DNA from 2 places in the Alcaligenes sp. Marseille-Q7550 genome. Region 1 is predicted to be linked to the other one. Evidence: riboswitches for the same ligand, from Rfam matches in the RefSeq annotation. Region 1 holds a riboswitch; the other holds the start of a gene.

Evidence for each region. Region 1 has a riboswitch for glycine ahead of ACWPWO_RS08360 (D-amino acid dehydrogenase). Riboswitches for the same ligand answer to the same signal wherever they lie in the genome.
Region 2: another riboswitch for glycine. It lies ahead of ACWPWO_RS18305 (amino acid permease); the one in region 1 lies ahead of ACWPWO_RS08360 (D-amino acid dehydrogenase).

What each region holds. Positions count from the first base shown of each region.
Region 1 is NZ_CBCOPU010000001.1:1,741,842-1,756,157, reverse strand. Features, by position in the region: gene ACWPWO_RS08380 (YkgJ family cysteine cluster protein) at 1-398, shown strand, start outside; gene ACWPWO_RS08375 (NADP(H)-dependent aldo-keto reductase) at 590-1,636, shown strand; gene nadA (quinolinate synthase NadA) at 1,955-3,088, shown strand; gene nadB (L-aspartate oxidase) at 3,088-4,560, shown strand; glycine riboswitch at 4,667-4,754, shown strand; glycine riboswitch at 4,756-4,836, shown strand; gene ACWPWO_RS08360 (D-amino acid dehydrogenase) at 4,882-6,243, shown strand; partial or broken gene ACWPWO_RS08355 (ATP-dependent DNA helicase) at 6,188-7,414, opposite strand; gene ACWPWO_RS08350 (hypothetical protein) at 7,378-8,364, opposite strand; gene ACWPWO_RS08345 (VRR-NUC domain-containing protein) at 8,361-10,034, opposite strand; gene ACWPWO_RS08340 (MarR family winged helix-turn-helix transcriptional regulator) at 10,075-10,590, opposite strand; gene ACWPWO_RS08335 (EamA family transporter) at 10,675-11,559, shown strand; gene ACWPWO_RS08330 (nitroreductase family protein) at 11,595-12,212, shown strand; gene ACWPWO_RS08325 (LysR substrate-binding domain-containing protein) at 12,222-13,118, opposite strand; gene ACWPWO_RS08320 (short chain dehydrogenase) at 13,278-13,883, shown strand; gene ACWPWO_RS08315 (aminotransferase class I/II-fold pyridoxal phosphate-dependent enzyme) at 13,923-14,316, opposite strand, start outside.
Region 2 is NZ_CBCOPU010000003.1:372,714-387,029, reverse strand. Features, by position in the region: gene ACWPWO_RS18310 (hypothetical protein) at 1-479, shown strand, start outside; gene ACWPWO_RS18305 (amino acid permease) at 660-2,090, opposite strand; glycine riboswitch at 2,441-2,530, opposite strand; gene ACWPWO_RS18300 (hypothetical protein) at 2,599-3,201, opposite strand; gene ACWPWO_RS18295 (hypothetical protein) at 3,282-3,473, opposite strand; gene ACWPWO_RS18290 (TrkH family potassium uptake protein) at 3,605-4,972, opposite strand; gene ACWPWO_RS18285 (potassium channel family protein) at 4,975-5,628, opposite strand; gene ACWPWO_RS18280 (alkene reductase) at 5,783-6,883, shown strand; partial or broken gene ACWPWO_RS18275 (MFS transporter) at 6,984-8,286, opposite strand; gene ACWPWO_RS18270 (GMC family oxidoreductase) at 8,384-10,039, opposite strand; gene ACWPWO_RS18265 (IclR family transcriptional regulator) at 10,199-10,972, shown strand; gene ACWPWO_RS18260 (hypothetical protein) at 11,010-11,174, opposite strand; gene ACWPWO_RS18255 (hypothetical protein) at 11,177-11,431, opposite strand; gene ACWPWO_RS18250 (GatB/YqeY domain-containing protein) at 11,428-11,889, opposite strand; gene ACWPWO_RS18245 (error-prone DNA polymerase) at 11,952-14,316, opposite strand, start outside.

The DNA.
Region 1 (14,316 bases):
ATGACGAGGTCTTTGACGAAAATCCCTGCCTGAGCTGCGGCGTATGCTGTTCGCATTTCCGCGTATCCTTCTACAGCGGCGAGCTGGCCGGCGAGACAGGAGGTACGGTGCCGGTGGAACTGACCACGAAAATCGGCCCCTTGCGCGCCTGTATGAAAGGCACCGAGCAAGGCGGCGGGCGCTGCATCGCCCTGCGGGGCACGCTGGGCCAGCCCGGCATTCACTGCGCCATCTATCCTGACCGCCCCAACCCCTGCCGCGACTATCAGATCTGGGAAGCCGACGGCAGCCCCAACCCGGACTGTCAGCGCCTGCGCGCCAAACATGGATTGCCGCCCCTGCCTCATCGCCCCGACCCGCAGGCCCCCGCCGCTCCGGAACATGACAAGGCGGCCTGATCGATGCGACACGTTCCTGCAACGCCGGCTCGCCAATGAGCCGGCTTTTTTTCGCGCTTCTCCAGGACAAAACGCAGTCCGCAAAAAGCCATTGCACCCCAGGGGCAAGGGCCGGGCAGCCCATGAAACACGCTACCATGGTCCTTTTTGTTGTAGGGCCGCCCGGCCCTGCGTTTTCGGGAGTGGATGCAATGAAATACCGCAAGCTGGGCAATACCGATCTGGACGTCAGCCTGATAGGCCTGGGCACCATGACCTATGGCGAGCAGAACAGCGAGGCCGACGCGCACGCGCAACTGGACCTGGCCCTGGAACTGGGCGTGAACCTGGTGGACACCGCGGAGATGTATCCCGTGCCGCCATCGGCCGCCACGCAGGGACTGACCGAGCAATACATCGGCACCTGGCTGGCCAGGAGCGGACGCCGCCAGGACATCGTACTGGCCAGCAAGGTCGCCGGCCCCCAGCGCGACCCCAAGCGTCCCGGCCATATCCGCGACGGCGCCACCAGCCTGGACCGCAAGAACCTGGAGCAGGCCCTGCACGACAGTCTGCGTCGCCTGCAGACGGACTACCTGGACCTGTACCAGTTGCACTGGCCGGACCGCAGCACCGTCACCTTCGGCCAGCGCAGCTATCCCTGGAAAGAAGAAGACACCGTGCCCATCGAAGAGACTCTGGAGGTGCTGCGGGACTTCGTGCGCCAGGGCAAGGTGCGGCACATCGGCGTATCCAACGAGACGCCCTGGGGCGTGGCGCGTTTCCTGGAACTGGCTCGCCACCGCTCGCTGCCGCTGATCGCCACCATACAGAACCCCTACAATCTGCTCAATCGAGTGTTCGAGGAAGGCCTGTCGGAGTTCTGTCATTACGATGGCCTGGGCCTGCTGGCCTACTCGCCCCTGGCCATGGGCGTGCTGACCGGCAAGTACGACCACGGCGCGCGTCCCGAGAAGGGTCGCCTGACCCTGTACGAGCGCTTCAAGCGCTACGACGGCCCCAACGCCCGCGAAGCCGCGCTGGCCTACAACGAGCTGGCGCGCCGGCACGGCCTGACGCCTACGCAACTGGCCCTGGCCTGGGTGAACCAGCAGGCTTTCACCAGCAGCAATCTGATCGGCGCCACAACGCTGGAGCAATTGCGCGAGAACATCGCCAGCGTGGACGTGACGCTGGACCACGAGCTGATCGCGGCCGTCAACGACATCCATGGCCGCTACCCGAATCCAGCTCCCTGAGCACGCTTCTTCATGCAAGCCTCGCCATCCTCGGCCAGGCCTGCGCCCGCAATGTCGATGCCGCTAGGCGCCCCTGCTTCAAGGTGAAGAAACTCCGGCCATAAGGCCGGGGCCCCGTGCCGCTTACAACCGCTGCGCTTATGACCTGCACCGGCGGGCTCATTGCCACAATGTATGAAACACCGCTTTCACCGGCTGTTTTTTCCATTTATGCTCAAAAAAAGCATAATAGAAATCGGGAGACAGGCACTCTGAAGCGATCTGGTCCGCCGGTTTTTTTTCACTTATTTATGCTCAATTTGAGCATCAAGGACAAACATGCCTCAGCACTACCCTATCGACGTGTGCCAGCCGGCAAATGGCGCAGCCCTGCAACGTCATACGGCCTGGCAGGCCGTACCGGCCGCGTCCGCCAGCCCCGAGGCCGACCAGGCCTTGAAAGCGGAGCTGATCCGCTTGCTGGACGAACAGGACGCCGTTCTGGTGGCCCATTACTACCAGGATCCGCAGCTACAGGACCTGGCGCTGGAAACCGGCGGCTGCGTGGGCGACTCCCTGGAAATGGCGCGCTTCGGCCAGGAGCATCCGGCGCGCACCGTGGCGGTGGCCGGGGTGGGCTTCATGGCCGAATCGGCCAAGATTCTCAGCCCCGGCAAGCGCGTGCTGATAGTGCACGACCAGGCCACCTGCTCCCTGGACCTGGGCTGCGCACCCGAGGATTTCGCTCTCTTCTGCGACGCCCATCCTGACCGCGTGGCGGTGGTGTATGCCAACACCAGCGCCGCCGTGAAGGCGCGCGCCGACTGGGTGGTCACCTCCTCCATTGCGCTGGACATCGTGCGCCACCTGCATGACCAGGGCCGCAAGATCCTGTGGGCGCCGGACCGTCACCTGGGCGCCTACATCCAGAAGCAGACCGGCGCCGACATGCTGCTGTGGCAGGGCTCCTGCCTGGTCCATGACGAATTCAAGGCGGACGCGCTGCAGGCGCTGAAGCAGGCTCATCCGCATGCCGTGGTGCTGGTCCACCCGGAGTCTCCGGCCGGCGTGATCGCCCTGGCCGATGTGGTCGGCTCCACCACCCAGTTGATCAAGGCTGCCTGCCGGCATCCCGCCGACACCTTCATCGTGGCCACGGACCAGGGAATCCTGCATGCCTTGCGTCAGCAGGCGCCGGGCAAGACCTTTCTGGCCGCGCCGACCGCGGGCGAGAGCGCCGCCTGCAAAAGCTGCGCGTATTGTCCCTGGATGGCCCTGAACTCCCTGCACGCCCTGAAGGCCAGCCTGCTGCAGGCCGGCCCCGGCATACAGATAGACCCGGCCCTGGCCGCGGACGCCCGCCGTTCGCTGCAGCGCATGCTGGATTTCGCGGCAGAGCGCCAGACCAACTTGCGCGTGCGGGCCGATCTTGCCGAACACGCCGCCCTGTTTCAGGACGTGGGAGCCGCCTGATGCAGACGCACGTACTGATCGTAGGCGCCGGCCTGGCCGGTGTGAGCCTGGCCTTGTCCCTGCCCCGGACCATGGCGGCCACCGTGCTCAGCCACGCCCCCCTGCCCTGCGGCGCCAGCCCCCAGGCCTTGGGCGGCATCGCCGCCGTCCTGGACGCCAAGGACAGCCTGGAGCAGCACGTGGACGACACCCTGGCCGCCGGCGCCCACCATGGCGACCCGCAAATCGTGCGCCACATCCTGCAAGCCGCGCCGCAAGCCGTGCAGTGGCTGCTGGACAGACAAGTGCCCTTTGACCGCATGCCGGACGGACGGCTGCATCTGACCCGTGAGGGCGGTCATGCGCGGCGCCGCATTGCCCATGCGGCCGACGCCAGCGGCCTGGCCATCATGCAGGCCTTGCTGCGCGAACTGGCGCAGGCCCCGCATATCCGCCTTCGCAGCCACTGCCAGGTGCTGGACTTGCGGCGCGACGAGCAAGGCAGCGTCGCCGGCGTGGACCTCTACGGCCGCCGGCTGCGCGCCCGCGAAACCCTCAGGGCGGACCATGTGGTGCTGGCGACGGGCGGACTGGGACGGCTTTACGCACACAGCACCAACCCCGCCGGCGCGCATGGCGAGGGCGTGGCCCTGGCCTGGCGAGCGGGCGCACGCATCCAGGACCTGGAGTTCGTCCAGTTCCATCCGACCTGCCTGCGCAGCGACGCCGCCCCCCTGCTGCTGACCGAAGCCCTGCGCGGCGAAGGCGGCCATCTGCTGGATGCCCAAGGACGGCGCTTCATGCCCGACTACGATCATCGCGCCGAACTGGCTCCGCGTGACGTGGTGTCGCGCGCCATCGCCGAACAGATGCGCCGCGACGGGCGGGACCATGTCTGGCTGGACGTGCGCCACCTGGGCGCCGAGACCTTGCAAGGGCATTTCCCCCGCGCTCTGCAACAAGCGCTGCAGCGTCGCCTGGACCTGCGCCGCGACCTGGTTCCCGTCGCGCCGGCAGCGCACTACAGTTGCGGCGGCGTATACACCGATCTGCACGGCCGCAGCTCGGCGCCCGGCCTGTACGCGGTGGGCGAAGTGGCCTGCACCGGCCTGCACGGAGCGAACCGGCTGGCCAGCAACTCCTTGCTGGAGTGCGTGGTCATGGGCCGGGCGGCGGCGCGGGCCATCGCCTCCAGCGAACAGAAAGCGCGCGCTCCCCTGACGCCCCCGCCCGCCGCCGCAGGAACGGGCCCGAGGCCGCCGACCCTGCCCGCCCTGCAGGCGCTGATGCAGGAACACGTCGGTCTGCGTCGCCAGGGCGCCGGGCTGGCCCGGGCCGTGAAGACGCTGCAGGACTGGCGCGCGCTGTTGCAGGAAGGCGCGCCCACGCCCGACCGGCAGGCCATGGCGTTGCGCGTGGACACGGCCTGGCTGCTGGCACAGGCGGCGCTGGAGCGGCCTCGGAGCCTGGGCACGCATTTCCGGCTGGACTGAAGCCGCAGCCTGCTGCTGCGCCGGCAACGCAGAAGGCGCCGCGGCGCCACCTTGGTTTACCCTGATTGCCCTTATAGCCTGCCAGGATTAATGTAGAAATGTCATCACAGGCGGTATGAAAGAGACCTGTTCGCTCAGGCGCCGACGGAGCAACCACCCCGGAATCTCTCAGGCAAAAGGATCGTACCAGCCCGACAATCTGGAGAGCGGCGCAATGCGCCCACCGAAGGAGCCCGGCGCCCGGCCGGATAAACTCTCAGGTCACAGGACAGATGGGGTATTGCCACCGTCCGGCGGCAATTCACCTATCAGGAGCCTGCCATGTCTCACATCGCCGTCATCGGCGCCGGCATCACCGGCGTCACCACCGCTTACGCCCTGGTGCGCCAGGGTTTCCAGGTCACCGTCATCGACCGCCTGCGCTACCCCGCCATGGAAACCTCGTTCGCCAACGGCGGCCAGCTGTCCGCCTGCAATGCCGAAGTCTGGAACAGCCGCGGCACCATCATGAAGGGGCTGAAATGGATGATGCGCAAGGACGCCCCCCTGCTCTTCAACCCTCGACCCAGCTGGCACAAGTACAGCTGGATGGGCCAGTTCGTGCGCGCGATCTCCGGCTACGAGCACAATACGGTGGAAACCGTGAAGCTGGCCATCGCCGCGCGCGAGCACCTGTACCAATGGGCCGAGGACGAGCATATCGACTTCGACCTGGAAAAGCGCGGCATCCTGCACATCTATCACACGGCCTACGGATTTGAATCGGGCAAGCGGGTCAGCGAACTGCTCAAGCGCGGCGGGCTGGAGCGCCATACCGTCACCAACGAGGAAATCCACCAGATCGAGCCCACCCTGCAAGGCACCTATTACGGCGGCTTTTACACGCCGTCCGACGCCACGGGCGACATCCATAAATTCACGCGCGGCCTGGCGCGCGCCTGCGAGCAGCGCGGCGTGCGCTTCCTGCAGGACACCGAGGTGCTGGGCGTGCGCTGCGGCCCGCCCCACCAGATCCAGCTGCGCACCGGCGAAGGCGCCGAGGCGCAGAACCACAGCCTGCAGGCGGACGCCCTGGTGGTGTGCGCCGGCGTGGGCAGCCGCCACCTGGCCAAGCTGCTGGGCGACTACATCAACATCTACCCGGTCAAGGGATATTCGATTTCCGCGTATCTGGACACGCCCGAAAGCCAGGCGGCCGCTCCCTGGGTCAGCCTGCTGGACGAGGAAGCCAAGATCGTGACCAGCCGCTTGGGCAAGGACAGGCTTCGGGTCGCCGGCACGGCCGAATACAACGGCATGAACAAAGACATCCGGGCGGACCGCATCGCCCCGCTGGTGAACTGGACGCGGCGCAACTTCCGCGACGCGGCCACGGACCGGGTGGTGCCCTGGGCGGGCCTGCGGCCCATGATGCCCGACATGATGCCGCGTGTGCAGGCCGGCAGCCGCCCCGGCGTCTACTACAACACCGGTCACGGGCATCTGGGCTGGACGCTGTCCGCCGCCACGGCCCAGCTGATCACCGAGCTGATCGTGCAGCGCCAGCGGGAAGCCGAGCCTGTTCGATCCGCCACCAGTCCGGCAGCAGCTGCTGCACCCGCCGCTGCCCGTAGCGCTCATCCAGCAGATGCACATAGCCCCGATCCTGTTCATCGCGAATCACACGGCCCGCGGCCTGTGTGACCTTGCGCAGGCCCGGATACAAGTAGGTGTAATCGTAGGCCCGGCGTTCCCCGAACAGCCGGGCCATGACTTGCCGCACCGACTCGTTGACCTCGTTGAACTGCGGCAGCCCCAGCGTGGCGATGAACGCCCCCAGCAGGCGGCGCCCCGGCAGATCCACGCCTTCGGAAAATGCGCCGCCCAGCACCGCCAGCCCGATGCCCCGCCCCTGGGGCGTGAAGCGCGCCAGAAAGTCGGCGCGCTGCTCATCCGTCATGGACGGCGTCTGACACCACAAGGGCAGCTCAGGTGAACGCTGCTGCAGCGCCTGGCGCACCTGGTTCAGGTAGTCGAAGCTGCTCAGAAACAGCAGGTAGTTCCCGGGCTGCTCGGCATAGGCCTGCGCCACGATGCCGCACAGGCTGTCCAGACTGGCCTCGCGATCGGCGTAGCGGGTTGAAAGACCCGCATACTGGCGCACCTGCAACTGCTCGGCCTTGTAGGGCGAAGGCACCTCCAGGATGGGGCTGCGTTCGGGCACGCCCAGGAGGTCGCGGTAGAAATCCACAGGAGTCAAGGTGCCCGAAAACAGCACGACCCCGTGCGCATCGCCATAGCGCTCTTGCAGGAACGGCGCCGGCACGACATTGCGGATGCGCAGCGTGACGCCATCGCGCTCCGCCAGCACATCGAACAGGGAATGAGCGCCGAAGCGCTCCGCCAGGTCGGCAAAGAACAGAACTGAAAAATAGGCTTGCAGCAAGGGGCTGTTCTGCGGCAAAGGATGGTCGGCCACATGGCTGCCCAGGCGCGCCGCCAGCTGCTCGCATTCCTGCAGCAAGGCCGCCGGCACGCTGTCCAGGCCCATCCGGGCGGCGCCCTCCTCCGACAGGCAGTCGTCCATGGCGCGCATCAGGCGGCCGAAATGCCGTTTCAGGGCCGACGGAGCCGCCTTGCGCGCGCTGCGCAGCTCCGCCTGCGACAAGTCGGCCGAATACATGCTGCGCGCCCGATCCAGCAGATTGTGCGCCTCGTCCACGGCCACGGCGCTGCGCCATTGCTGGGCCAGGGTCTGGCCGTGCAGCATGGCGGAAGTGTCGAAATAGTAGTTGTAGTCGCCGACCGCCACGTCCGTCCAGCGCAGCATCTCCTGGCTCAGGTAATACGGGCAGACGGCGTGTTCACGGGCCACGGTCTGCAGGGCATCACGATCCAGCACGGCCACTTCACGGCCTGCCGGCGCGCCGCCGGCAGGCGATCGTAAAAGCCTTGCGCCAGGGGACAGGATTCGCCATGACAGGCCTTGTCGGGGTGCACGCATTGCTTGTCCCGTGCCACCAGCTCCAGCACTCTCCAGGGCGCCGGCGCGGCGGGCGCAAGGCGCCCCAGGGCGTCCAGCGCCATCTGTCGGCCGGAATTCTTGGCCGTCAGGTAGAAAAGCTTGTCCAGGCCTGCCTCGGGCATGGCTTTCAATCCGGGAAACACCACGGCCAGCGTCTTGCCTATGCCCGTGGGCGCCTGGGCCATCAGGCAGTGGGCGTCGCGCTGCGCCCGATAGGCCGCCACCGCCAGCTCGCGCTGGCCGGCGCGAAAGCCCTCGAAAGGAAAACGCAGTTCGCGGCAGATCTGATCACGCGCCTGCCTGTGCCTCTGCTCCTGCCGCGCCCACTGCTGGTACAGCCGGCATTGCTGCTCGAAGAATTCCTGCAACTGGGCGCGGTTGGCATACTCCGCCAGCGCCGTCTCCTTGTGCTTGTCCACGTGGTAATACACCACGCTGACGCTCAGGCCCTGCAGATCGCGCTCCCGGCACAGCATGGCGGCATACATCATGGCCTGCGCGCGGTGCAGGCGCCGATGATGTTCCGGAATGCGCTCGAATGCGCCCCGGTAGGTCTTGATCTCCTCCAGTCGCAAGGCCTGGGGATCGAAGCCGTCGGCGCGACCGCGCACCAGCAGGCCTTCGAATTCCAGCTCCAGGGGCACTTCGGCCTGATAGTGCTGCGGGCGCTGCAGCCGCACCTGTTCGTGACCTTGCATGCCCTCCCGGGCGCTGGGCGCCGGCGTGAAGCGCAAATCCAGGTCGCCGCTGCGCGCGGTGAATTCGCACAAGGCGCGCACGCCTACCGCAAGCGCGTTCATGCCTGCGGCTCCCGGCTGACATGACACACCCGCGCGGGAATGCCATGCTGTTCGAAATAGGCCAGCCAGCGGCGCTGGTTGTCCTGGAGGCGATCGCCCGGCCCTTTGACCTCTATCAGTTCGTACCAGCCCTGGGCGGGCAGGAAACGGATCAAGTCCGGGAGGCCGGCGCGGTTTTCGCGCCAGTCCAGCAACATGCGCCGGAACACCGCCTTCAAGTGGCGGGCGGGAATGCAGCGCAGCGCCAGCTCCAGTGCGGTTTCCCCCAGGGCCGGCCAGGCCAGCAAGGGGCATTGCATGCCCATTTTCTCCCGCCAGCGCCGCCGTATGCAGCCTTGGTAGGACGGGCCGTCCAGCATGGCCAGGGCCTGGTCGAACAAGTCCTGGCGCCGCGCCACGAAGTCGGGACTGCCCCAGTCGGCCGGGCTGCTCTGGTAGGGGTGAAAAAACGCCCCTGGCAGGGGTGCGAACACGGCGTCCCAGCACAAGAGGCCGAACAGGCCCGGCAGCAGCGTGTTTTCAACGTAGTGCACGGGCGCCAGGTCGGAATGAAGGTGCGCCAGGACCTGCCATTCCACCCGCTGGCCGTCCTCGGGCAGAGTCAACTGAACGAGCTGCGTGCGCGCCAGCGGCCGGGTCGGCTCCGGAGCCGGTTCCAGTTCGGCCGCCTGCGGCGCCAGCCGGCGCAGGCGCGGCAGCATGCGCGCCAGCTTCTGCGCTTCGGCTTCGCTCTCGGGCTGGGCCCAGGCCTGTTGAAACAAGGGCCAGGCGGCCGCCCCGTCCTGCCGGCGCTCCAGCACCCGCAAGAGCCTGTGCCGCGCCCCCGGCCAGGTGCTGCGCCGGTACGCCTGCTCGGCCAGTTCCCACCAGGCCTGGCGTTCCGCCTCCTGGCCAAGCTGGAACACGGTCTTGTCCTGGCGCCGGCGCAACCAGTCGCTGTCCGTGACGATGTCGAGCACGGCCCGCAAGCGCTCCATCCATTGCTGCGCGTCTGGCTGCTCGGGCGCCTCCCGCAGGCCGGACAGGGTCTCGTACAGGCGCACATCATCCAGGTGCCGGAAGGCGCGGCTGCCTTCATCCAGTACGATGGCCTCGTAGCGGTACAGGCCCAGATCGCTGAGCACGAACTCCGACCAGTCCTGGTACTGATTGCCGAAGAACAGCAATTGCAGGCGCTGCGCCCATTGCGAGACGGCCTGCGGCAGGCGCAGCAATCCGCCGGCGGGATGAACGGCGCAGACCCATGCCGGATAAGGCCGGGCCTGCATGCCTTGCCGCGCCGCCACCCAGTCCCGGCATTCGCCCTTGCGCGCGCCCGAGGGCAAGGAACCGAACATCGCGCGCAACTCCGGCAGGGTATGCAGATGGAAGAGCTCGTCCAGGTCCAGTTGCGGATCGGCCTGGGCCAGGCCTGCATCGGATAGCTCCTGCACGGCCGCGGGCAGATCCGGGATTTCGGCATAGCGCAGCTTGTCGGTCCGGAACACGTCCGCCTTGCGCATGATGAGCCGCACCAGCAGCGCCTGCGCCGAAGTCGATACCTGCAGGAAGGCGTCTCCGCAGGCCAGCTGGCCGGGTTCGAGCAGGTCCAGGCTGTGCTGCCGCACCCACCGCAGAACCTGGTGGAAATTATGCAGATAGTAAAAAGGAGGAAGTTCGGGAGCGGCCATGGGCTGGACTGGGTATTTATCCAGCCATTCTACCACCGGCTCAGGCGGGACGCGACTCCAGGTGATGCAGCCACAGCCTCAGCAAATCGTTCAAGGACTGTCTTTGAGCCGCATCCAGCCCCGTGAGCAGGCTGTCTTCATTGGCCAGATGGTCAGCGACCACCAGGTCCACCCGTTCCAGGCCCGCGGCGCTCAGGCGCACCAGCATGCTGCGGGCGTCTTCCGGGTCGGGGATGCGTTCCACCAGGCCGCGCTTCTCCAGTCCCTGCAAGCGATGCGTCATGGTGCCCGAGCTGACCATCAACATGGAAAACAAAGCCGTGGGCGCCAGCGTATAGGGTTCGCCGGCGCGCCGCAGGCTGGCCAGCACGTCGAATTCGCCCAGCTGCAGATCATGGCGGCGAAAGCACTCGGCCATTTGCTTCTGTATCAGCAAGGAGCAGCGCGTCATGCGGCCCAGCAGCGCCATGGGCAGCAAATCCGGCAGGTCCGGGCGTTGTTCGCGCCATTGATCCACGATCGCATCAACGGCGTCTCGGTGTTCGGTTCCGGTCACAAATACCTCTGAGATTCTGTTTTATCTTGATATTAAGATATATGCGGCGTAGACTGCGAATTATCTCGACATCAAGATAAAATCATGACCCGTCTGCAACTCTGGCTCCTTACGCTCCTCACCGCCCTGGGCCCCGCCATCTGGGGCTCCACCTATATCGTCACCACCGAAATCCTGCCGCCGGGCCGGCCATTCATCGCTGCCTTCCTGCGCTGCTTTCCCGCCGGGCTGATGCTGTTGCTCTGGATGCGGCGTGCGCCCGCACGCGGCGACTGGGGCCGGGTGCTGATCCTGGCCGCGCTGAACATCGGCGTCTTCCAGGCCCTGCTCTTCATTGCCGCCTACCGGCTGCCCGGCGGTCTGGCGGCGGTCGTGGGCGCGGCCCAGCCGCTGGTCGTCATCGCCCTGGCCTGGGCCATGGAAGGCAAACGGCCCGTGGCGCTGGCCCTGATCGCCAGCGTGGCGGGCATTGCCGGCATGGGCATTCTCCTGCTGTCGCCGCAAAGCCGGTGGGACGCCTGGGGCATGGCCGCCGCCATACTGGGCGCTCTGTGCATGGCCTGCGGCACGTATCTCTCGCGCCGCTGGCGCAGCGGCCTGCCCGTGCTGGCCTTCACCGGCTGGCAGCTCCTGCTGGGCGGGCTGATGCTGGCGCCACTGGCCTTATGGGTGGACCCGCCGCTGGACAGCAGCCTGACCTGGTCCCAGGCGGGCGGCTACGCCTATCTGTGCCTGGCCGGCGCCCTGCTGTCGTACGCCCTGTGGTTCCGCGGCATCGCGGTCCTGCCTCCGGTCGCCGTGTCTTCGCTGGGCCTGCTCCGCCCCATCCCCGCCGTCATCCTGGGCTGGCTGCTGCTGGGCCAATCCATGACGGGCGCCAGCCTGGCCGGCATCATCCTGGTGCTGGGCAGCGTGCTGACCGTGCAATGGGCCAGCAGTCGCGCCCCTTCCCGACAACTCCTAAAATAAGCCCTCGATTCCTCAAGCAGCATAGGACAGTTTCAATGAGCAACCTTACCCACGACCTGATCAAGCAACGCGTTTCCACGTCCTTCTATGATCGCGACCGCGCCCTGGATCCGTCCGCCATCACCGCCCTGATCGATCTGGCGACCCGTGCGCCGTCCGCCTACAACATGCAGAACTGGAGCTTCGTCGTGGTCCAGTCGGAACAGGCCAAGCAGCGCCTGCTGCCCATCACCTACGGCCAGCAGAAAGTCGTGGACGCCGCCGCCACCATCATCGTCTGCGGCCGCCTGGACGGCCACACCCGCCTGCTGGACAAACTGCAGCCTGCGCTGGATCAAGGCGTGGTCCAGGAAGAAGTGGCCCGCAAATGGGCGGACGTGGCGCATCACAACTACCACGACAGGGCGCAGCGCCAGCGCGACGAAGCCATCCGCTCGGCTTCCCTGGCCGGCATGCCGCCGATGCTGGCCGCGCAGGCCCAAGGCCTGGCCACCGGCCCCATGATAGGCTTCGACGCCGACGCCCTGGCGCGCGAATTCGGCCTGGACGAGCAGGAAGTGCCCGCCATGCTGATCACCGTGGGCTACGCCTCGGAAGGCAACTGGAGCCAGAAACCGCGCGTGGACGTGCAGTCCGTGCTGCGCTTCGTCTAAGGCGCAACCTTACTGGAGCTGCGCCGGCAGATGCCGACGCAGGTGGCGCACCAGCAGGCCCAGAGCCGGCATGCGCCGCAGCTCCGGCGCATACAGCAGATGCACGGGCCGCGCCCGCGGCGTGAAGGCTTCCAGCACCGGCACCAGGCGGCCGGCGTCCAGATCTTCCTGCAACAAGACCTTGGGCTGCATCAGCAGGCCCGCCCCGGCCACCGCCGCGCGGCGCAGGGCCTCGCCTTTGTTGGCCGCGAAACCGCGGTGCGCCGGCCAGGACACGGGGCCGCCGGGCCCCTGCAGTTGCCAGGCCGAGCGCCCGCTCCACACCTGATGCCACAGGCATTGATGGGCCGGCAGCTCCTCCAGGGAGACGGGCATGCCGCAACGCTCCAGGTAAACGGGCGCCGCGCAGATCACCATCTGGTACAGGCCCACGCCATGCGCCACCAGATCCAGCCCGGCGGACGGCTCGCCCACCCGCAAGGCCAGATGCACCTGGCTTTGCCGCAAATCCGTCAGCGCATCATCCAGATCCATTTCGATGCTCACCCCTTCATGCTGCACACAGAAGCGCGCGAGCTCAGGCGCCAGCACGCACTCTCCCAGGGTGACCGCCGCCGAGATGCGCAGCCGTGCCTGCGGACGGTCGCGCCGGCTCTCGACCACGCGCTCGGCGCGGCGCACGCCCGCCAGCACCGCATAGGCTTCGGCCAGGTAGGCCTCGCCCACCTCGGTCAATTGCTGGCGCCGCGTCGTGCGCAGCAACAAGGGCGCGCCCAGGCTGTCCTCCAGCGCCTTGACATACTTGCCCACCATGACGGCGGACATATCGAGTCGCGTGGCGGCGGCGGCGAAACTGCCGGCTTCCGCCACATCCACCAACACCTGCATGGCGCGCAACGTATCCATGATGATTCCTAATCAAGAACAAACGCGAAGCAAACAATAAAAATTACTAACTTTTAATTAGTAAAACACAAACCATACGCTACTGGGACGTTCTGGGTCAGGCGCGCACAATGAATCGACATTCACCCTAGAGCCATCGCTCATTGAACGGAGATCATCATGAAGATCATATTAGTCGGCGCCAGCGGCACGCTGGGCAGCGCCATCGCCCGGGAACTCTCGGCAGACCACGAGGTCATCCGCGCCAGCCGCCATGGGCAGGACGTACAGGTTGATATTGTGGACGAGGCCAGCGTACAGGCCATGTTCAAGCACGTCGGCCCCTTCGACGCCTTGGTGTCGGCCACGGGCTGGTTGCACTTCGGCCCTTGGGATCAGGTCCGGCCGCAGGATATCGCGGCCAGCCTGGACAACAAGCTGATGGGTCAGATCCGGCTGGCGCTGCTGGCCCGGCCCTTCCTGAACAAAGGCGGCTCCATCACCCTGACCAGCGGCATCGTAGGCGAGCAGGCGCACATCCTGGACGGCGTGAGCGCGGCCACGGTCAACCAGGCTCTAAAGGGCTTCGTGCAGGCCAGCGCCCAATACTGGCGCGAGGGGCGAATCAATCTGCTCAGCCCGACCGTGCTGAGCGAATCCCTGGGCGGTTACGGCCCCTACTTCCCCGGTTTCGAGGCCGTGCCGGCCGCGCGCGCGGCCAAGGCCTGCCGGCGCAGCGTGGAAGGCGTGGAAACGGGCCGCATTTTACGCGTGGGCTATGCCTGAACATGCGCCGCCTGCGCTGTGCGACGGGAGCAAGCGGGCCTAGCCCGCTTCTCCCAGCACCTGGGCCAGATCGGCAGCGAAACGCTGCGCCTGTTCGGCACCCAGGCTGGCAAAGGTCAGCCTCAGGCCCTGCGCGGGCTGGTCCACGCCGAAAACCTGGCCGGAGCGCACCAGCCAGCCCCGCGCGGCCAGGCCCGCCAGTACGGGCTCGGCTTCACGGTCCAGCGGCACCCACAGATTGAAGCCGTCGTCGCTGTCCCAGAACGTGATGCGGTGCTTTTTCAGCGCCTGCATCAATTGCTGGCGAGCCTGCGCATAGGCGGCCTGCGCGGCTCGAGTCTGCGCCGTGAGGCCGGCGTCCGTCAGGCCGTGCACCACCATCTGCTGCAGCAAGTGGCTGACCCATTGGGCGCCGGAAGCCAGCCGCTGGGAC
Region 2 (14,316 bases), on a different contig from region 1:
ACATCAGCAGGCTGATGGACCGATTTCCGGCCGACTCCATGCTGGAGATCTATTTCCGGTCCTTGAAAAGGAATAAGCTGGCAGCGCGGATGGTTGATTTGCAGTGTCAAAAACTGCTGGCCGCCGATAAGGCCCTGTGTGAGCTCAGCGATGGTCCAGAGCAGCGGCTGGCACGCACCGTGTTGGAGCGGGTACATATCGCTTTTGGATGCGAGTTGTACGAAAAATGGGTTGGCCCCAGGGTGGAGTATTTGCAAGACTACGTGGATGGGCTGAAGGCTGCGCCAGATTTGAGCAGGGCCCAGGCGGCGGCGAGGAGCTTTATAGATCTGTGGAGAGAATTCAACGCCTTTGAGTGGGCGCCTGAAGAGGTGCAATTGGAGATGGGGCAACTGCTAAGCGACATTGACGTCATTGTAGAAGATGCGCGCAATCGTGAACTTCAAATGCCTGCCGGGTCGGCGTCTGAGGCTGTCTGACGAACTCTCCATTTATAGTCGCAAGCATGACATTCTTGCTGGTTTCGGGGTAGGGGCATGGCCGGATCGCCCAGGTCATACGGCCGACTTTCTCTTGAGAGCGTACGAGGGGTGCACTTTCGGTTGCTCTTGTTGTTCTAGCCTAGCGGCACTGCCTCTTGCGAGACAGTGCCGTCATGCTTATCGGGCGGTCTGGGCAGCCATGTTCAGCGTCGAAGCTTGCTTGAGCCGCTTCTTATAGAAAGGCAGGAACAGGAACAAGGCCAGGAACCAGAAGGGCGTGGCGATCAGGCCGATCAAGGTTTCTTCTTCCTGGCTGAACAGGTACAGGGCGAACACGAAAAATGCCAGTGTCGCATAGCACATGGGAATGGCAAAAGGCATCTTGTAGCTTGACGCCGCATGCGCATGCGGACGGATCCGGCGGTATTTCAGGTAGGAGATCAGGATGACCGCCCAGACAAAGATGAAGCAGATGCTGGCTACCGTCGTCACGATCGTGAAGGCCCGCATGACGTCGCCTTCCGCATAGAGCAGGAAGATGCCGCAGAGCAACAAGGCGCAGGAATAGATCAGCCCATTGCGCGGTGTGCCATTGCGCGAGAGCTTGCCGAATGGCTCCGGCGCCAGCTTGTTCTTGGACAGGCCGTAGAGCATCCGGCCCGTCGAGAACATGCCGCTGTTGGCCGACGACAAGGCGGAGGTCAGCACCACGAAGTTGATGATGGCCGCCGCGGCTCCCACCCCGATAAGCAGGAACATGTTCACGAAAGGGCTCTTGTTCGGGGCGACGACATCCCAGGGCGTCACCGTCATGATGGCGGTCAGCGCCAGCACGTAGAACACGATTACCCGCACCGGAATCTTGTTGATCGCCTTGGGAAGGTTCTTGGCGGGGTCCGCGGTTTCGGCCGAGGCCGTGCCCACCAGTTCTATTCCCACGAAGGCGAAGATGGCGATCTGGAATGCGGCGAAAAACCCGCTGACGCCATTGGGAAACATGCCGCCGCGGTCCCACAAATGGCTCAGGCTGGCCGTATCACCCGCAGGGCCGACAAAGCGGGTGATCAACAGGTAGGCCCCCACAAGGATCAGGGTGACAATGGCGCCGATCTTCACCAGGGCGAACCAGAACTCCAGTTCACCGAACAGTTTTGCCGACAGCAGGTTGAAGACCAGCAGGAAAACGATGCAGGCCAGCCCCGGCAGCCACAAAGGTACATCGGGCCACCAGAACTGGGTGTAGCCGGTGATGGCGACAATGTCCGCAATGCCTATGACCACCCAGCAAAACCAGTAGCTCCAGCCCAGGAAATAACCCATGGTGGGGCCCAGTATATCGGCCGAGAAGTCCACGAACGACTTGTATTCCAGATTATGCAAGAGCAATTCGCCCATTGCCCGCATGACGAAAAACAGAAAGAACCCGATGATCATGTAGGTGAACAAGACCGAGGGTCCGGCCAGGCTGATGGTGCGGCCCGACCCCATGAATAGCCCTGTGCCGATAGCTCCTCCAATCGCTATTAGCTGCAGGTGCCGGTTTTTCAACGAGCGTTGCAGTCCAGATGAGTGTTGCTGAGACACACTGTTCTCCTTGATTTTTTTCATTCAAATGCTTAAGTATGACTGTGCTGCGAGAAAAAAGGGGGTACCTACCGTCCTGCTGGACGGTTTTCCTGATGCCGATATGGGCAGGCTGAAGAGCGCACAGCGATCCGTCTTGTTTTGACGGCATAACCTCAAAACAGGCGGGTGCGCGAACAGGAATTTATGTGAAGTATCGAGCCAAGTCGCCGTTTACAGGCGCTTGGCCGTGTAGCCATAGAAATGCTCCGGACGAGAAGGTGAACAGAGGCCATATGGCCTCTGTACCCCCTCTGTCCTTTTACCTGAGAGCTTATCCATGGTTTTAAGATGGTCCCCTTCGGTGGGCATTGACATGCCTCTCTCCAGATTGTCGCGGGTACAGGATTCTTTTGCCTGAGAGATTCCGGGGTCGTTGCTCCGTCGGCGCTTCACAAGAATGAAGACTCTCACCTGAACCGTTACTGACGCTGGTATTGTATGGACAAGGAAAAAACAATTGCTACTAGCGTTAACCTGTATGGCCGGCGCTCTAGCGCGCTGCGGGCTGCCGCGCTTGAACCAGCAGCGCCAGTGGCACGCGCACGTCCTGTCCGGCTTTCACGAGCAGGCTCCAGCTCGCCGGATCGAACAGGGCAGGGCTGATTTCGAAGACGGCTGCCTCGGATACGCTGACCAAGGGGTTGAGCTTGTCCAGCCCCGGCGTGTCCAGGTCCTGTTGATACAGGTAGTCGCGCGTGGCGCGCCGGTTGGGCTCCAGGCGGCGGCCCAGGCCATCTATCAGGTACAGGCGGGGGCGATGGACCCGCATGTCGATGGGGCGCTCGGTCAGGTTGGCGTAGTGGTAGCGCACGACCAGCAAGGCGGCGTCGCCCCGGGCCGGGGCGGGGAGCTCCTTGTCGTTCAGTCCCGGCTGGATGTGCGCGGAGTCTATGGAGATGGCCAGGCGCGCGGTGCGAAACTGCGGCGGCGCCACGGGTGCGAGCAAGGCCGGCGGCAGGGCGGGCGGCGGGGTCCCGATGGGCGGGTGAGGCAGGGACCGGGTGGAAAGCACCTGGTCGTCCTGGGCCTGGGCGCAAGCGAGCACGATCGTCAGGACGGCGCCAAGCAATAGAGGCGGCAAAGCGGCGGGCATGGCTTCACGAGGTGGTTCAGGGAAATTCCGATCCTAGCAGAAAGGCGGCCGGGCATGAAAAAAACGGCCCGTGGGCCGTTCTACTTTTTTGCTGCTTTCTTCAGGTCGTCGATTTCCTTGCGCAGGGCGAGGACCTCGTCGTTGAGTTGACCGATGATGCTCATCTGGCTTTGATACATCTCGACCAGCGGGTGGTAGCTCATGCCCCGGCTGGTAAGTTCCCGGCAAAGCGCGCTCAGTCCCGTGCTGGCGCGCTTGGTCAAGGTAGCCATCTTCCTGTGATCCATAAGCCTGCGTCCTGATTTGTGGTTGGTTGTGGACTACATCCTTAAACCATACCAAAAGTCTATGACAGCTGTATTTTTTATTTACTTTTCTTGAATATGGCGCAAACCGGGCGCGCCTAGCCCACCTGGAAGTTGCCTTCGGGGTAGCGGATCCGGCTGCGCTTGCGGGTGGCCAGCGTGTAGACCAGGGTCAGCGGGCCAAGGCGGCCGGTGAACATCAGAATCATGAGCAGGAGCTGGCTGGGCGTGGACAGCATGTCGGTGATGCCATGGCTCATGCCCGTGGTGCTCAGCGCCGAGGCCGCCTCGAAGAGGATGCTGATCAGCGGCAGGTCCTCGAACAGGGTCATCAGCAGCACGGAGACGAAATACAGCGCTCCGGTGATGAGGAACAGGGCCAGCGCCTTCTGGACGGTTTCCGGGGCGACGGTGCGATCCATCAGCACGACTTCCTGGCGCTGCCGCACATAGGAGCGCACGGCCGCCAGCAGCACGATCAGTGTGCCGATCTTGATGCCGCTGGCGGTGCTGAGCGAACCGCCGCCGATCAGCATCAGCAGGATCAGCACTAATTGGGTGCTGTCGCGCAGGTAATGAAGATCCATGGTGGTGAAGCCGGCGGTGCGGGTGGCGGCGCTCTGCATCCAGGCCGCCAGGGCCTGGTCGGCCCGGCCCAGCATGCCCAGGGTGTTGGGGTTGTTCATCTCCAGCAGCCACAGGGCGGCAAAGCCGATCAGGTTCAGCACCAGGGTGCCGATCAGGATCAGCTTGGTGTAGGCCTGCAGATTGCGCCATCGCCATTTCTGGCCCACATCGGCCAGCACGGTAAAGCCGATGCCCCCCAGGATGATCAGGCCCGAGAGCGTCATGACCACGATCAGATCGCCCGAGACCGGCACCAGGGAATCGTGGAACAGCGAGAAGCCGGCATTGTTGAAGGCCGTGACCGAATGGAACAGGGCGCGGTACAGGGCGGTCGTCCAGGGCATGTCGATCAGCCAGCGCAGGAACAGGATCAGGGCCGCGCTCAGCTCGATCAGGGCGGCGATCTTGAAGACTTGCAGGGCCGTGTCGCGGATGCGCGAGACGCTGGTCTGGTTGAAGGCCTCCAGGGCCAGCGCCTGCTGGTTCACGCTGATGCGCTTGCGCATGGTGATGGCGGCGATCACGGCAAAGGTGACAAAGCCCATGCCGCCGATCTGCACCAGCAGCGCCAGGGTGATCTGACCGAAATGAGTCAGTTCGGACGCCGGGTCGACCACGGCCAGGCCCGAGACGGTGACCGCCGAGGTCGCCATGAACAGGGCCTCGAAAAAGCTCAGGCGCTGCACGGCAGCCTGGGGCAGGCTCAGCAGCACGGCTCCCACGACGATCAGCCCCAGGAAGCCGAGCGCCAGCACCTGCGGCGGGCTGGCGGCCAGCGTGCGATTGCGGTGATGGGTCCCCTGGCGCCGGGGGATCAGGGTGGGCAGCCAGTCGCGCATGCTCAGACCAGCTTGGGAGCCGCCGTGCGCAGGGCCTGCAACTGGCCGAACAGGATCAGCAGATCCTTGGCATGCAGGGCGTAGTCGGGCTCGGGCTGGATGATGGTTTCGCCGCGGCGCTTGACCAGCAGCACCTGCACGTCGTCCATCTGCTCGCGCAGCACCTCGCGTATGGTCTGGCCGTTCAGGCTGTCGCTGGCGGTGACCTCCACCAGGTAGTCGCCGTTGCCCAGGGTGATGTAGTCGTTCACCATGGGGTAGCTGAGCATCTGCGCCACCCGCATCCCCATTTCTTCTTCGGGATGGACGATGCGGTTCACGCCTATCTTGGCCAGGATCAGGTGCTGGGCGTGCGAGATGGCCTTGGCCCAGATGGTGGGCGCTCCCAGGCTCTTGAGGTGCACCACGCAGACCAGGCAGGCCTCGATATCGGCGCCGATGGCCACCAGGACCACGTCATAGTTGTCCAGGCCCAGCTCTTCCAGGGCCTGCCTGTCGGTCACGTCCGCGATCACGGCGCGGCTGAGCTGATCGGCGTACTTGTCCACCAGCTTGGGATTGGCGTCCACGCCCAGCACCGAATGACCCATCTTCATCAACTCCAGGGCGGCGGCCGAGCCGAAGCGGCCAAGCCCGATTACTGCAAACTGTGCCATAGGTCATTGATCCGATTGAGGCTTGAAAGACGTGCAAGTCAAATTAAGCGTTGATGTTATAAAGGAAAATCTGGTAAAAACCCTTATCGGGTATTCCCTTGGGTGCGTGTCGCATCGATCCTGGGGAGACATCACTAGTGGACAGTGTAAAACAATGGTTAGTTTGTTTGACCCCATCAAGCTGGGTGATATTGAACTCAGGAACCGCATCGTCATGGCGCCCTTGACACGTTCGCGCGCCTCCGAGGGCCGCATGCCCAACGATTTGATGCGGATCTACTATTGCCAGCGCGCCAGCGCGGGGCTGATTGTAGCCGAAGCCACGTCCGTATCGCCCCAAGGCGTCGGTTATGCGCATACGCCGGGCATCTGGAGCAGCGCCCAGGTGGAAGCCTGGCGCCACATCACCGAGGCGGTGCACGCCAAGGGCGGGCGCATCGTGCTGCAGCTCTGGCATGTGGGCCGCGTCTCCGACCCCGAGTTCCTGAACGGCCAGATCCCGGTCGCGCCCAGCGCCATCGCCTGTGAAGGCACGGTCAGCCTGTTGCGGCCCGAGCGCGCCTTCGTGGTGCCGCGCGCCCTGCATACGGAAGAAATCGCCGATGTGGTCGACGATTTCGCCGTCGCCGCGCAGAATGCGCTCAGCGCCGGCTTCGACGGCGTGGAGGTCCATGCGGGCAATGGCTACCTGATCGACCAGTTCCTGCACGATGGCTCCAATACCCGCAGCGACGCCTACGGCGGCTCCATCGAGAATCGTTCGCGCTTTCTGCTGGAGGTGGTGGACGCCTGTGTGGCGATCTGGGGCGCGGGCCGGGTGGGCGTGCATCTGTCGCCGCGCGGCGATCTGCACGGCATGAAGGACTCCGACCCGCAGCGCCTGTTCTCCTATGTGGCGCGCGAGCTGGACCGGCGCGACATCGCCTTCATCTTCCTGCGCGAAAGCCCCGCCTCGGACAGCCTGCTGCCCATGATCAAGTGCCAGTTCGGCGGCGCGCTCATCGCCAACGAGCACTTCGACCTGCCCACCGCGCAGACGACTTTATCCAAGGGCATGGCCGACGCCGTGTCGTTCGGTAAGGCATTTCTGTCCAATCCCGACCTGCCCCTGCGACTGCAGATGCGTGCGCCGCTCAACGCCTGGGATAGCGCAACCTTCTATACCCAGGGCCCCAAAGGCTACACCGATTATCCCTTTCTGGACACCGAGCCCGAATGCGAGCACCAGGTAGGGGCGGATCTGCAGACGCACTGAGCCCGCATCGTCCATTTGTGAGAAGGCCCGCCTGGAGCGGGCCTTTTGCCGTCTGCGCGCAGGCGGGCGCAATGTTCAGGCGCGCGCCTTGCGGATGGCCCGGGAGCATTTGGTCCCGGCCTGGCGCTCCGGCGGCGGAGCGGCGATGGTCGCCACGCTGATCGCGGAGATCAGGCCCACCACGATGGTGTAGGCCACGATGAGCCAGGGCGCCCGCCGTTGGCCTGCAGCAGGGCCGTGGAGATGATGGGGGTGATGCCGGCCGCGAAGATGCCCGACATCTGGTACACGAAGGAAATGCCGGTGTAGCGCACCTTGGTGTCGAACAGCTCGCAGAACAGGGCGGCCTCCGGCCCGTAGACCGATGCGTACAGAATGCCGAAGGGGATGACGATGGCCAGCCAGACCACCATCAGATTGTCGCTGTGGGTGGTGATCAGCCAGAAGGCGGGCAGCGAGGAAAGGCCGGTCAGCAGCGCGCCCCAGAAGTAGACGCGGGTGCGGCCCAGGCGGTCCGACAGGGCGCCGAAGAGGGGGATGGTGAAGCACATCACCACCGCCGAGGCCATGACGCCGGTCAGCGCCTGGGTGCGGGTCAGGTTCAGGTGATCGGCCAGGTAGCTGATCATGAACACGCCGAAGATATTGAAGAACACGCCGTCGATGAAGCGCGCGCCCATGCCCTTCAGGATATTGCCGGGGTAACGCTTGATCATGTCCACGAAGGGGATCCGGCTTTCCGCATTGGCCTGCTTGACTTGCTCGAATTCCGGGCTTTCCTTGACCGACAGGCGGATGTACATGCCCACCAGCACCAGCAGCACGGAGCCCAGGAAGCCGATGCGCCATCCCCAGGCCAGGAACTGTGCGTCCGACAGCAGGCTGGAGAGCAGGGCGACCACGCCCGAGGCCAGGCACAGGCCGGTGGCCAGGCCCACCTGCGGCCAGGAGGCGTACAGGCCGCGCTTGTTGGCCGGCGCGTATTCATAGGCCATCAGCACTGCGCCGCCCCATTCGCCGCCCAGGCCTATGCCCTGGAAGACGCGGCAGATCAGCAGCAGGACGGGGGCCCAGATGCCGATGCTGTCGTACGAGGGAATCAGTCCTATGGCCATGGTGGACACGCCCATGATGGTCAGGGTCAGCACCAGCATGCTCTTGCGGCCTATCTTGTCGCCGAAATGGCCGAACACCACGCCGCCCAGCGGACGGGCGATGAAGCCCACGGCGAAGGTGGCGTAGGCCAGCAATGTGCCCACGTAGGGGTCGCCGCTGGGGAAGTAGAGCTTGTTGAACACCAGTCCGGCGACCACGCCGTAAAGGAAGAAGTCATACCATTCGATGGTGGCGCCGATGACGGAGGCCGTCACCACGCGCTTGACGGTTTTCTGATCTGCTGACATGCATTGTCTCCTGGGATGGGCCGGGGTCTGCGCCCCGGTTCGTGCTGTGTGGCGATCGAAACTGCTAGGGGCTGCCTTTGTGCGTTGCGGAGCTCCTTCAGGCGGCCAGTCGTGCGTCGGGCGCGTGTGCGCCGTTGTCCTGGCGGCGGGCATCGGCCAGGATGAACTCGCTGGCGCGCTCGGCCACCATCACGATGGGCACGTTGGTATTGCCCGATACCAGGGTGGGCATGATGGAGGCGTCGACCACGCGCAGGCCCGGCACGCCGTGCACGCGCAGCCGGGCGTCGACCACGGCCAGCGGGTCGTCGGCCCGGCCCATGCGGGCCGTGCCCGTGGGGTGGAAGATGGTGGCGCCGTACTCGCGGCAGAAATGCAGGATCTCCTCGTCGCTGCGGACCTCGTGGCCGGGGCGGAACTCGCGCGCCATCAGGCCGGCCATGGGTTCGGTGGCGGCGATGCGGCGCGCCATCTTGATCGAGGCGATGGCGGTGCGGCGGTCCAGGTCCGTGGACAGGTAGTTGGGGTGGATGGCGGGCGCGTCGAACGGATCGGCCGAACGCAGTTCCAGGTGGCCGCGCGATTCGGGACGCAGTTGGCAGACCGAAAAGGTGCAGCCGGAGAAATCGTGCACCTTGCCGCCGGCCATGTCCGCCGACAGGGTCCCGAAATGGAACTGGATGTCGGGCGTGGCGGCCTCGGGCAAGGCCTTGCAGAAGATGGCGCCCTGATTGATGCCGATGGACAGCGGCCCGCCGCGAAACAGCAGCCATTGCAGCCCCATGCTGGCCTTGCCCCAGAGCGAGCGCAGCCTGTCGTTGTCGCTGATGGGCCTGTTCACCTCGTAGATCAGGCGAAATTGCAGGTGGTCCTGCAGGTTGCGGCCCACCCCGGCCATGTCGCGCACCACGGGAATGCCGAATTTCTGCAGCATGGCGGCCGGGCCTATGCCCGAGAGCTGCATGAGCTGGGGCGACTGCAGGGCGCCGGCCGACAGGATCACCTCGCGCCGCGCCCGCAGGGTCTTGATCACTCCGTCCTGGCGATAGCGCACGCCCACGGCGCGGCCCTGCTCGGTGAGGATGGCGCTGGCCTGGGCCAGGGTCTTGATGCGCAGATTGGGCCGCTCCCGCGCCGGGTTCAGGAAGGCCACGGCGGTCGAGCAGCGCCGGCCGCGGTGCGTGGTCAACTGGTAGTAGCCTGCGCCTTCCTGGTCGCCGGTGTTGAAGTCCTGCACGCGCGGGATGCCGTTGCGTTCGGCCGAGGCGATGAAGGCGTCCACCAGTTCGTTGCGGGTGCGTATGCTGGTGGCGTGCAGCGGTCCCTGGGTGCCGCGCGTGGGGCCGGGGCCCAGGTCGTTGTTCTCGATGCGGCGAAAATACGGCAGGCACTCGTCCCAGGACCAGCCCTCATTGCCCAGCGCGGCCCAGTGGTCGTAGTCCTGCTTCTGGCCGCGCACGTAGATCAGGCCGTTGATGGAGCTGCAGCCGCCCAGGGTCTTGCCGCGCGGCCAATAGATCTCCCGGTTCAGCATGTTGGGGTCGGGCTGGGTGTGGAAGCCCCAGTTCAGCCGGGGGTTGAACATGGTCTTGCCGTAGCCGATGGGAATGTGTATCCAGGGATTGCTGTCCGGCGGCCCGGCCTCCAGCAGGCAGACGGTGTACTTGCCGTTTTCACTGAGCCGGTTGGCCAGCACGCAGCCGGCCGATCCCGCTCCCACGATGACATAGTCAACGCTTTCAGTGGTGTCCATTGCCTCACTCCAGTTCTGTTCGTGCCGCCAGTCTGAAGATTCAGGCTTGAAACATTTATAGGGTAAACACGGAAAGTTCCGCACCTGGAACGCTAAGTATCATTTCCGTTTCATTTTTCAGGTAGCGAGGCCGTGATGCAGGCAGAGGATTGCCGTCCCTTGAGGGTTCTGACCGTGCTGGAGCAACTGGCGCATACGCAGTACGCCCAGACCCTGGCCCAGTTGGCGCAACGCACGGGGCTGCCCAAGACCAGCCTGCTGCGCATCCTGCAGTCGCTGGAGCAGGCGGCCTATGTCATGCGCGTGCCGGGCGACGGCGGCTACATGCCCGGTCCGCGCGCCCATCATCTGGCGGCGGGCCTGCTGGGCTCGCCGCATTTTCTGCGCGCCAGCCGGCACATACTGGGGCGGCTGGTGGGTATCATCGGCGAATCCTGCAACCTGACGGCGCTGGCCGGCGACACCGTGCAATATCTGTCCAGGGTGGAAAGTCCCGAGCCCATGCGGCTGCAGTTGCGCATGGAAATCGGCGCGCGCGTGCCTTTGCATTGCACGGCCAGCGGCAAGCTGTTCCTGGCCTTGGCGCCGGACGTGCAGCGCCGCCAGATGCTGGACCGGATCACGCTGGAGGCGCTGACGCCGCGCACCATTGCTGATCGGACCCGCCTGGAGGCAGAGCTGCAGGGGATACGCAGCCAGCGCATCGGCATCGACAATGAGGAGTTCGTGCGCGGCATGGTGGCCATCGCCGTGCCGGTACAGGATGAGCAGGGACACGTGGTGGCGGCGTTGGCCTGCCATGCCGCCACGGCGCAGCGCTCCATGGCGGAGCTGTTGCAGTTTGCCGGGCCCATGCGCGAAGCGGCCGCCGAGATGGCGGGGCTGTTCAAGCGCAACGCCCGGGAGAGTTCGTCCGAGGGGGAGCGGAGCTAGCCGGAGCTCGCACGCCGGCTCGTTCCGGAGGCCGGGTTCAACTGCCGCGCACGACGCGGAAGGTGGCCGCGGCCTTGACCAGCAGCCGGTCCTTGTCGTCGTAGCCGCCGCCTTCACAGTAAGCGGTGTCGCCTTCCAGGAACAGGCAGCGGGCGCGGAACCAGACATCGCCGCGCGCCGGCAGCAGGAACTGGGTGTTCATGTCTATGGTCGCCATGCCCGAGCCCGGCCTGCAGGCCGCGCGGCGGCGCTGAGCGTGAAATCCAGCACCGCCATCAGGGTGCCGCCGTGCACGTCGGCGCGCGCATTGGCGTTGCAGGCCTGCCAGGGCAGAAATGTCTCCACGCCTTGCGGCGTGCTGGAGACGGTTTGCAGGCCCAGGTGCTGCATCAGGGGGATGTGGGCGCCGAAGAAGTCCTGCCTGTCCGACAGGGCTTCGGCCAGCAAGGACTGCATCACGAGTTCAGTTTTTGCTTGACCAGGCCCGAGACGGCGGACATGTCGGCGCGACCGGCCAGCTTGGCCTTGACCAGGCCCATGACCTTGCCCATCAGGGCCGGACCCTGGGCGCCTTCGGATTGGGCCTGGGCGATGGCCTGTGCGATGACATCGTTGATTTCGGCCTCGTCGGCCTGCTTGGGCAGGTATTCCTGCAGCACGGCCAGTTCGGCTTTTTCCTTGTCGGCGCTTTCCGTGCGGCCGGCCTGTTCGAAGGCCTGGATGGATTCGCGGCGCTGCTTGACCTGTTTTTCGATGATGCTGGTGATCTCGGCGTCGCCCAGTTCGATGCGTTCATCGACTTCACGCTGTTTCACGGCGGCCTGCAGAAAACGCAGCGTGCCCAGGCGTTCGCTATCGCGAGCGCGCATGGCGGTCTTGATGTCGTCGGCTAAGCGGGCTTTGAGTGTCTGACTCATGGTGGTTCCTGGTTGAACGGGCAAGCATTTATTTTACCGCAGGCGGCCGGCGGGCGAGCCGCTTACTGGAAGTCCCGGCTGCGCGCCGCCAGTTCGCCCACCAGGTGGTTCAGCTTGACCAGCCGGCGGGCGATCAGGTGGCAGACGCTGCCTTCGCGCTGCCAGACGCCATAGACGCCCAGCAGGCGCGATTGCAACAGGGCGTCGGACTGCCGCTGGGCCAGTTCGTCGCGCACGATCACGTTGACGCTGCCGGTCTCGTCTTCCAGGGTGACGAAAATCGTGCCTTTGGCGGTGCCGGGCCGCTGGCGCGTGGTCACCAGCCCGCAGGCGCGCGCCAGACGCCGGTCCGGGTAATCGGCATGCAACTGTTGCGCCGGCACGAAATGCAGCCGCTCCAGCCGGGCGCGCAGCAGCGCCACGGGATGGCGGTCCAGCGTCAGACCCAGGGAGTGGTAATCGTTCAGGACTTCCTGGCCGGCCGTGGCGGCTTGCAGAACGGGCGTGGTGTTGGGGGTCTCCGCATGGCTGAGCAGGCCGGGCTGGCTGTGGCGGCGAGCCTCCCACAGGCCTCTGCGGCGCTGGTCATAGGCGCTGCGCAGTGCATGCGCCTGGGCCAGGGCCTGCTGGTCGTGGGGCGACAGGCCCAGTTCCTGGCGCAGGCAGGCCAGGTCCATGATGCGCCCGGGATGCGCCTGCCGGTAGGCCACGATGGCCCGGGCGCTGTCCTGGCTCAGGCCTTTCACCATGTGCAGGCCCAGGCGCACGGCGCGCCCGCCTTGGGCGGCGGGGCAGACCGCGCTTTCCACGTCGCTGTGCTGCACGTCCACCGGCAGGACCTGCACGCCGTGACGGCGTGCGTCCTGCACCAATTGGCTGGGGCCATAGAATCCCATGGGCTGGGAATTGAGCATGGCGGCCAGGAAATGGTCCGGATGATGGCACTTCAGGTAGGAGCTGATCCAGGCCAGCTTGGAAAAGCTGGCCGAGTGGCTTTCCGGAAAGCCGTATTCGCCGAGGCCGCTGATCTGGTCGAAAAGGCGCTGGGCGAAGTCGTCGTCGTAGCCCTTTTTCTTCATGCCTTCCTTCAGTTTTTCCTCGAACGGGCCCAATCCGCCGCGCCGGCGCCAGGCCGCCATGGCGCGCCGCAGCTGGTCGGCTTCGTCGGCGGAGAATCCCGCGGCTTCCATGGCCAGTTCCATGGCCTGTTCCTGGAAGATGGGCACGCCCAGCGTGCGCTCCAGCACGTGCTGGATCTCGGGCGCGGGGTAGTCCACCTTGCTGGGATCGCGGCGCCGCTCCAGGTAGGGGTGCACCATGCCGCCCTGGATGGGGCCGGGGCGCACGATGGCCACCTGCACCACCAGGTCGTAGAAGCAGGCGGGCTTCAGGCGCGGCAGCATGCTCATCTGGGCGCGCGACTCGATCTGGAACACGCCCACCGTATCGGCGCGCTGGATCATGGCGAAGGTTTTGTTGCAATGCCGAGGGATATCCTGCAGGGGGTACGGCTGGCCGAGCTCCCGGCTGATGCTGTCCAGGCAGCGGCGCAGCGCGCTGAGCATGCCCAGCGCCAGGATGTCCACTTTCAGCAGGCCCAGGATGTCCAGGTCGTCCTTGTCCCATTGCACGACGCTGCGTCCCGCCATGGTGGCGTTCTCGATGGGGACCAGCCGGTGCAGGGGAGACTGGGAAATCACGAAGCCGCCCGGATGCTGGGACAGGTGGCGGGGAAAGCCCATCAGCTGGCGGGTCAGCGACAGCCACAGATGCGCCAGTTCGGACGGGCATTCCGGAAAGCGCGCCAGGACTTCTTCCTGCACGCGGGTGTCCTTCAGCCAGGCCCGGTCGCACTGGATCAGGGCCTCGACCAGGGCCTGAGGGATGCCCAGGGCCTTGCCCGTGTCGCGCAGTGCGCTGCGGCGCCGATAGGTGATGACCACGGCGGTCAGGGCGGCGCGCTCGCGGCCGTATTTGCCGTAGATGTACTGGATGACTTCCTCGCGCCGCTGGTGTTCGAAGTCCACGTCGATATCGGGCGGTTCGGCCCGTTCGCGGCTGATGAAGCGGGCGAACAGGGTGTGGCTGCTGGCCGGGTCCACTTCGGTGATGCCCAGGCAATAGCAGACCGCCGAATTGGCCGCCGAGCCCCGTCCCTGGCACAGAATGCCCTGGCTGCGAGCATAGGTCACGATGTCGTAGATGGTCAGGAAATAGGATTCATATTTCAGGTCCTGGATCAGGGCCAGTTCTTCCTCCAGGCGGGCGCGCAATTCGGCGCTGATGCCCTGGGCATAGCGCCGCCTTATGCCGCGTTCGGTTTCCTGGCGCAGGTACTGCATGCCGTTCATGCCGGGCGGGACGATTTCCACGGGGTATTCGTAGCGGATCTCGTCCAGGGAGAACTGGCACAGCTGCTGGATCTGG